Regions from separate parts of the Serratia fonticola genome, predicted to be linked through region 1. Evidence: predicted binding sites of a transcription regulator. Region 1 holds the regulator's gene; the other holds the start of a gene.
What was found. The regulator CRP, encoded in region 1, controls carbon source genes, mostly activating them, when cyclic AMP is high. The targets are predictions, from matches to a motif close to ATGTGANNNNNNTCACAT.

Region 1 (3,309 bases):
ATTATCGCCTTTTGCCGGGCGGCATAAGATACAATTTTGTAAGGGGTGATGCTTTTTATTGATAGGGTGGGGAATGCGCTATTTACCGAAGTTACAGCAGTTGAAAGTCTTCCAGCAGGTGATCCGCAGTGGCAGTATTCGCGGGGCGGCGCGCGCGCTGGAGCAATCTCAACCGGCGGTGAGCCGCACCATCCGTGAACTGGAACAGATCCTGGAAACCCAGTTGATCAATCGCAGCAGTCAGGGAATGACGCTGACCGAAACCGGCCGCGCCTTCGCCCTGCGAATGCAGTTGATCCTGGAGGAATTGCAGCGCGCCGCCGACGAGATCCAGCAGTTGAATCAGCATTCACAAGGCAACGTCGCCATCGGCTGCTCTTCGCTACTCGCCCTCACGGTATTACCGGAGCTGGTCGAAGCCTTCAAACAGCCGTTTCCGCAGGCCAATCTCCTGATCCGCGAGGCGCAGCTTTCTACGCTGCTGCCAGCATTGCGCGAAGGCCGCCTGGATTTTGCCGTGGGTACCGTCAGCCCGGAACTGCCTCTGGAGGATCTGGTGCGTGAACCGCTGTTCAACGCCTCTTTTTGCATTATCGCACGCCAGGGGCACCCACTGGCGCAGGCCACCTCGCTGGACGAGCTGCGTGAGGCCAAGTGGTTATTACCGGAAACCGATATGGGGTATTACCAGCAGTTGCGCGCGGTGTTAGGCACCTTCTATCAGCAATTGAGTCGTTCGCCCATTCGCTCGGACTCGGTGACCTGTGGCTTGAATATGGTGTTGGAGGCGGATTATTTGACTATCGTGGCGCGGGCGATGAGTGCACCGTTCCATTTGCAGCATCGGCTGGTGGCATTGCCTATCGACACGCTGCCGCAGGCTCAATACTGCGTGCTGTATTCACAGAAATCGCCGCTAACCGTGACGGCACGGCGATTTCTTGATTTATTGCGTGCCCACTGCCTGCGCTACCCTTGGTAGGATCAGGCCACTTCGCGGATTTCGAAGCTGTGGGTGATGCTGGCGGCTTTACCCAACATCAAGGAGACGGAGCAGTATTTCTCGGCGGAAAGATCCACCGCGCGCTCTACAATCTTATCGGTCAGCCCTTTGCCGGTGACAATAAAATGCAGATTGATATGGGTAAACAGACGTGGCGCTTCTTCACGACGCTCGGAGGTCAGTTTTACCTCGCAGTCACGCACATCGTTACGCCCTTTTTGCAGGATCGACACCACATCGATGGCGCTACAGCCGCCGACGGACATCAACACCATTTCCATCGGGCTTGGCGCTTTATCGCCCGCGTTGCCATCCATCAAAACCTGGTGGCCGGACGCAGACTCACCCAGGAATGTCAGTCCTTCTACCCACTTAACTCTTGCCTGCATGTTACACACTCCGGTTAATTTCTTAAAAACAGGGTACGCTTTCGCATACATTCTGGCAACGTAACCTGATGCTAATCATGCTGAAGCGAGACAACACAAGACACCCGCCTCACTCTGTGCTACAAACAGAGCCGCAATAACTCTTTCCAGGTCACCGATTTCAGGGATACGTCCAAGGAAAGGCCCCTATATTGGTTTGTTAACAGAATGTAGCTTGCAGCTCTCCCTGCAAGTTAATATGCTAGAGCACAAGCGTATTTCTATAACACGCCTCAAAACCTGTTGATAGCCACAATTAAAACACCGGGCTATAAGCACGTTTTACAGGGAACTCTGACCCCTGTGATACAAGGCAGCGATAACAACAGAGGATAACAGCGAATGGTTCTCGGCAAACCGCAAACAGACCCGACTCTCGAATGGTTCCTGTCTCATTGCCATATCCACAAATATCCATCGAAGAGTACGCTGATTCACCAAGGTGAAAAGGCCGAAACGCTTTACTACATCGTCAAAGGCTCCGTTGCGGTGCTGATTAAAGATGAAGAAGGCAAAGAGATGATCCTGTCCTACCTTAACCAGGGGGATTTCATCGGCGAGCTTGGATTATTTGAAGAAGGCCAGGAGCGTAGCGCCTGGGTACGGGCCAAAACTGCCTGTGAAGTGGCTGAAATTTCCTACAAGAAATTCCGCCAACTGATCCAGGTTAACCCGGATATCCTGATGCGCCTGTCCGCACAGATGGCTAACCGCCTGCAAGTCACCTCAGAGAAAGTGGGTAACCTCGCCTTCCTTGACGTTACCGGCCGCATTGCACAGACCTTGCTGAACCTGGCAAAACAACCTGATGCCATGACTCACCCAGACGGTATGCAGATCAAAATCACCCGCCAGGAAATTGGCCAAATCGTCGGTTGCTCACGTGAAACCGTCGGTCGTATTTTGAAAATGCTCGAAGATCAAAACCTGATCTCCGCGCACGGCAAAACCATTGTCGTGTACGGTACGCGTTAATCCCCAGGGAAACGGTGCAGCAATGCGCCGTTTCTTTACCTACTGAATAGCCAACCATGTGGCGCCGCCTGATCTACCACCCGGAAGTCAACTACGCACTGCGGCAAACGCTGGTGTTGTGCCTGCCGGTGGCGTTTGGTTTGTTGATTGGCAACCTGCAACTCGGCATGCTGTTCTCGTTGGTGCCCGCCTGCTGCAACATTGCCGGGCTGGATACGCCACACAAACGCTTTTTCAAACGCCTGGTTGTAGGCGGCTCCCTGTTCGCACTCAGCAGCCTTCTGCTGCAACAAGCCCTACTGTGGGATCTACCACTACCCTTGCTGATGCTGGGAATGGCGCTGTTGCTCGGCGTCAGCGGAGAAATCAGCCCGCTGCATGCACGCCTGCTGCCAGCCGCACTGGTTGCCGCCATCTTTTCCCTCAGCATGGTAGGTACCGTGCCAATCTGGCACGCCCCTTTACTGTATATCGTCGGCACCGCCTGGTACGGGCTGTTTACCTGGGCCTGGTTCAAGCTGTGGAAAGAGCAGCCGATGCGCGAATCCCTAAGCCAGTTGTATATGCAGCTGGCCGACTATTTTGAAGCCAAATACTCATTACTGACGCAGCATACCGATCCAGAAACTGCCCTGCCGCCGCTGTTGCAACGCCAGCAGAAAGTAATGGATCTGATCAGTCTGCTATACCAACAGCTGAATTTCCTGCCCCATGCCAATAACCTGGAGCAAAAGCGCCTGCAACGTACGTTTCAGGTGGCGCTCGATTTGCAGGAGCACATCACCGTCAGCCTGCATCTGCCGGAAGAAGTGCAAAAACTGGTGGAGCAAAGCCAGGCCGAAGCGATTATCCGCCGCAACGCCCAGGTGATCGCCACGCGCCTGCGGGTGGTGGCCGACGATA
Region 2 (3,309 bases), 2.3 Mb from region 1:
AACCGGTCTTGGGATCCGCCAGCCGCTGCCAGCTGTAAACGAAATCCTGCGCGGTCACCGGAGAGCCATCACTCCATACTGCCCCTGGACGCAGGTGGAAGGTCCACGTCTGGTAATCGGTATTTTCCCAGCTTTCCGCCACCGCAGGAGCCAGATGACCATTGGCATCGGTGCTGACCAACCCTTCCAGCAGGTTGAGGATAATATTGCTTTCAGGCGTTCCTTCGACTTTATGCGGATCCAACGAAGCGACTTCTGAACCGTTGTTGATCACCATGCGCTGCAGTGGTGCTAATTGCACACCGGCCGGAACCTCAACGGCCTGCAGGTTTTGGCTGGCGATCATCCCCAACACGGCGGCGATGATAACGGCCAACGGTTGATGCTTCGTGGTTTGCGGCATAGTACAGGCTCCTTTTCGCTGCTAAGCAATAATTGTGAAATAGTTATCAAGCATGCTAAATAAACGGATCCCAGCAAAAATCATTCCTATCTGGCGCGCCAAAGATAAGATTTTTCCTTCTGATAAGTTGCTCGGAAATTAGCAGAAGCAAAAATTCATAGCCAATAATTTTTACAGAAATGTTAAGCATTTCTCTTTTATTATCCCATAGCCCTACAGACACCTAGCCTTCCCACACGCCCAGGGAGAGATTAGCACCATGATTTTATTGGATAAATAACGACTTCACTTTTAACCTTTTCATCCCAGATGAAAAAAACCACTCAAAAGAAACATTCAGTTAACAAAAATGCCGTTCAGAGAATAAACACCTGCCTATGGGTGGTTAATCACTAATAACACCTGTGTGAAACGGAGACAAGCCCTACAGAATGATGTGATTAAATTAACAACAATTTTACCCATTGGGAGACAAAAACCCCCGTCACGCGGATTTTAAAAGTGGAGAAAATAACATCTTGGTGCTTTATCAACCGATAAAGTGAGATTTGTGCCACAGGGTGGGGCAATAGAATGAAAAGCAGGCAGGTTATGCACTTTAATAATGCATCAACTGAGATAATTTGAAAAATTAAAAATAACTTAAGCCGCAAACAGGATTATCCGCGGCTTTATTAGGGTTATAACAACCCAGGGAAAATGGCTTTAATGCCGGTGACAATAAATTCGATCCCCAGCGCCATCAACAATAGCCCCATGATACGGGTAATGACGTTGATGCCGGTTTGCCCCAGCAAACGCACCAGCAGCGGAGCTGCCCGGAACAATAGCCAACAACAGAAAGCGAACAAGGCGATCGCCACGGTAAAACCTAACAGGTTCTGCCAGCTGTGGTAACGAGAGCTCCAGACGATGGTAGAACTGATAGCACCCGGCCCGGCCATCAGCGGCAGCGCCAAGGGAACGACGCCGATGCTTTCACGGATCGCGCTCTCTGATTTTTCCTGCTTGTTCTGTTTGTCTTCACCCAGCTTGCCGCTGATCATCGACATGGCGATGGTCACCACCAGAATGCCGCCGGCAATACGGAAAGAATCGATGGAGATACCAAACATACGCAATATGCCCTCACCCAGGAACAGCGAGGTCCACAAAATAATCGCCACCGACAGGTTAGCCGTCAGGTTGGTTTTGTTACGCCCGACCTCGGCCTGGTAGCTGGTCATGCTGATAAACACCGGCAGAATACCTACCGGGTTGACCAGCGCAAACAGGCCGACAAAGAACTTGATGTAGCCGGAAAAATCCAACAGAGATTGGCCCACGAAAAACTCCGCATAAATAGCTGTAAAAAGAGACACTGCCGATGCGCGCTAATGTAATAGAATTGCGCCAGCTAATCCATCCACCCGGCCAGCATTTTTCCCTACCCCAACAGAATGTTACAAAACAATTCGCTATTGTTAATGCTTTGTGTGCTGCCTGCTGTTATTCAGTATCATCACGGCATGGCCAAACACCTTGTTGATAATTACTCTCAACAAACGCAAGCTGAAAGGTGTCAGCTTGCAATTTTTATGATGTACATCACAAAATATCTACTCAGGAATAGTTAAGCTCTTAGTCGTAGTCAAAAGGGAGTACGAGGTATGGATACCGATTTCTGTCTCGCTTGCCTACTACCAACTTGCACTTGGTAAAGCTCTTTAAGTAAATCAGCAGTATGGGTCGCTAACTGCGGGAAAAGTCTCATGATCTAACAGACGCCTTCCTGACAGATGTCTATACTAGTTCCTCGAACGGCTTATTTACTGAAAGAGTTTAACATTTATCAGGAGAGCATCATGGCTGTAACGAATGTCGCTGAATTGAACGAGCTAGTTGCACGTGTCAAAAAAGCCCAGCGCGAGTATGCCAACTTCTCACAAGAGCAAGTTGATAAGATCTTCCGCGCCGCTGCCCTCGCCGCCGCAGATGCCCGTATTCCTCTGGCTAAACTGGCCGTTGAAGAATCAGGCATGGGTATCGTTGAAGACAAAGTCATCAAAAACCACTTCGCTTCCGAATACATCTATAACGCCTATAAAGACGAAAAGACCTGCGGGATCCTCTCCGAAGATGAAACTTTCGGTACCATTACTATAGCTGAGCCAATTGGTCTGCTGTGCGGTATCGTGCCAACCACCAACCCGACTTCTACCGCAATCTTCAAAGCGCTGATCAGCCTGAAGACCCGTAACGGCATCATTTTCTCCCCGCACCCACGTGCCAAGAACGCCACCAACAAGGCCGCAGATATCGTGCTGCAGGCTGCCATTGCTGCTGGCGCACCGAAAGACATCATCGGTTGGATCGACCAGCCAACGGTAGACCTGTCCAATCAGTTGATGCATCACCCAGACATCAACCTGATCCTGGCAACCGGTGGCCCAGGCATGGTTAAAGCAGCTTACAGCTCAGGTAAACCTGCAATCGGCGTTGGTGCTGGTAACACTCCAGTGGTGGTTGACGAAACTGCCGACATCAAACGCGTAGTCGCTTCTATCCTGATGTCAAAAACCTTCGACAGCGGTGTGATCTGTGCGTCTGAACAGTCCGTGATCGTAGTAGATTCCGCATACGATGCAGTGCGCGCACGCTTCGCTACCCACGGTGGCTACATGCTGCAGGGCAAAGAGCTGAAAGCCGTTCAGGACATCATCCTGAAAAACGGTGGTCTGAACGCCGCTATCGTTGGCCAGTCTGCACCAAAAATCGCTGAAATGGCCGGTATCAAAGTGCCAGCCAACACTAAAATCCTGATCGGTGAAGTGAAACTGGTTGACGAATCTGAGCCGTTTGCTCACGAAAAACTGTCACCTACCCTGGCGATGTACCGTGCCAAAGACTTTGAAGACGCCGTCAGC

Region 2: the regulator CRP is predicted to act here: its motif matches at 1,979-1,996, upstream of WN53_RS22235 (YchE family NAAT transporter).

The regions. Positions count from the first base shown of each region.
Region 1 covers NZ_CP011254.1:1,354,781-1,358,089, forward strand. The annotation lists gene WN53_RS06040 (LysR substrate-binding domain-containing protein) at 74-982, shown strand; gene WN53_RS06045 (OsmC family protein) at 985-1,392, opposite strand; gene crp (cAMP-activated global transcriptional regulator CRP) at 1,774-2,406, shown strand; gene WN53_RS06055 (YccS/YhfK family putative transporter) at 2,463-3,309, shown strand, end outside.
Region 2 covers NZ_CP011254.1:5,021,974-5,025,282, forward strand. The annotation lists gene WN53_RS22230 (ABC transporter substrate-binding protein) at 1-403, opposite strand, end outside; gene WN53_RS22235 (YchE family NAAT transporter) at 1,084-1,728, opposite strand; gene adhE (bifunctional acetaldehyde-CoA/alcohol dehydrogenase) at 2,248-3,309, shown strand, end outside.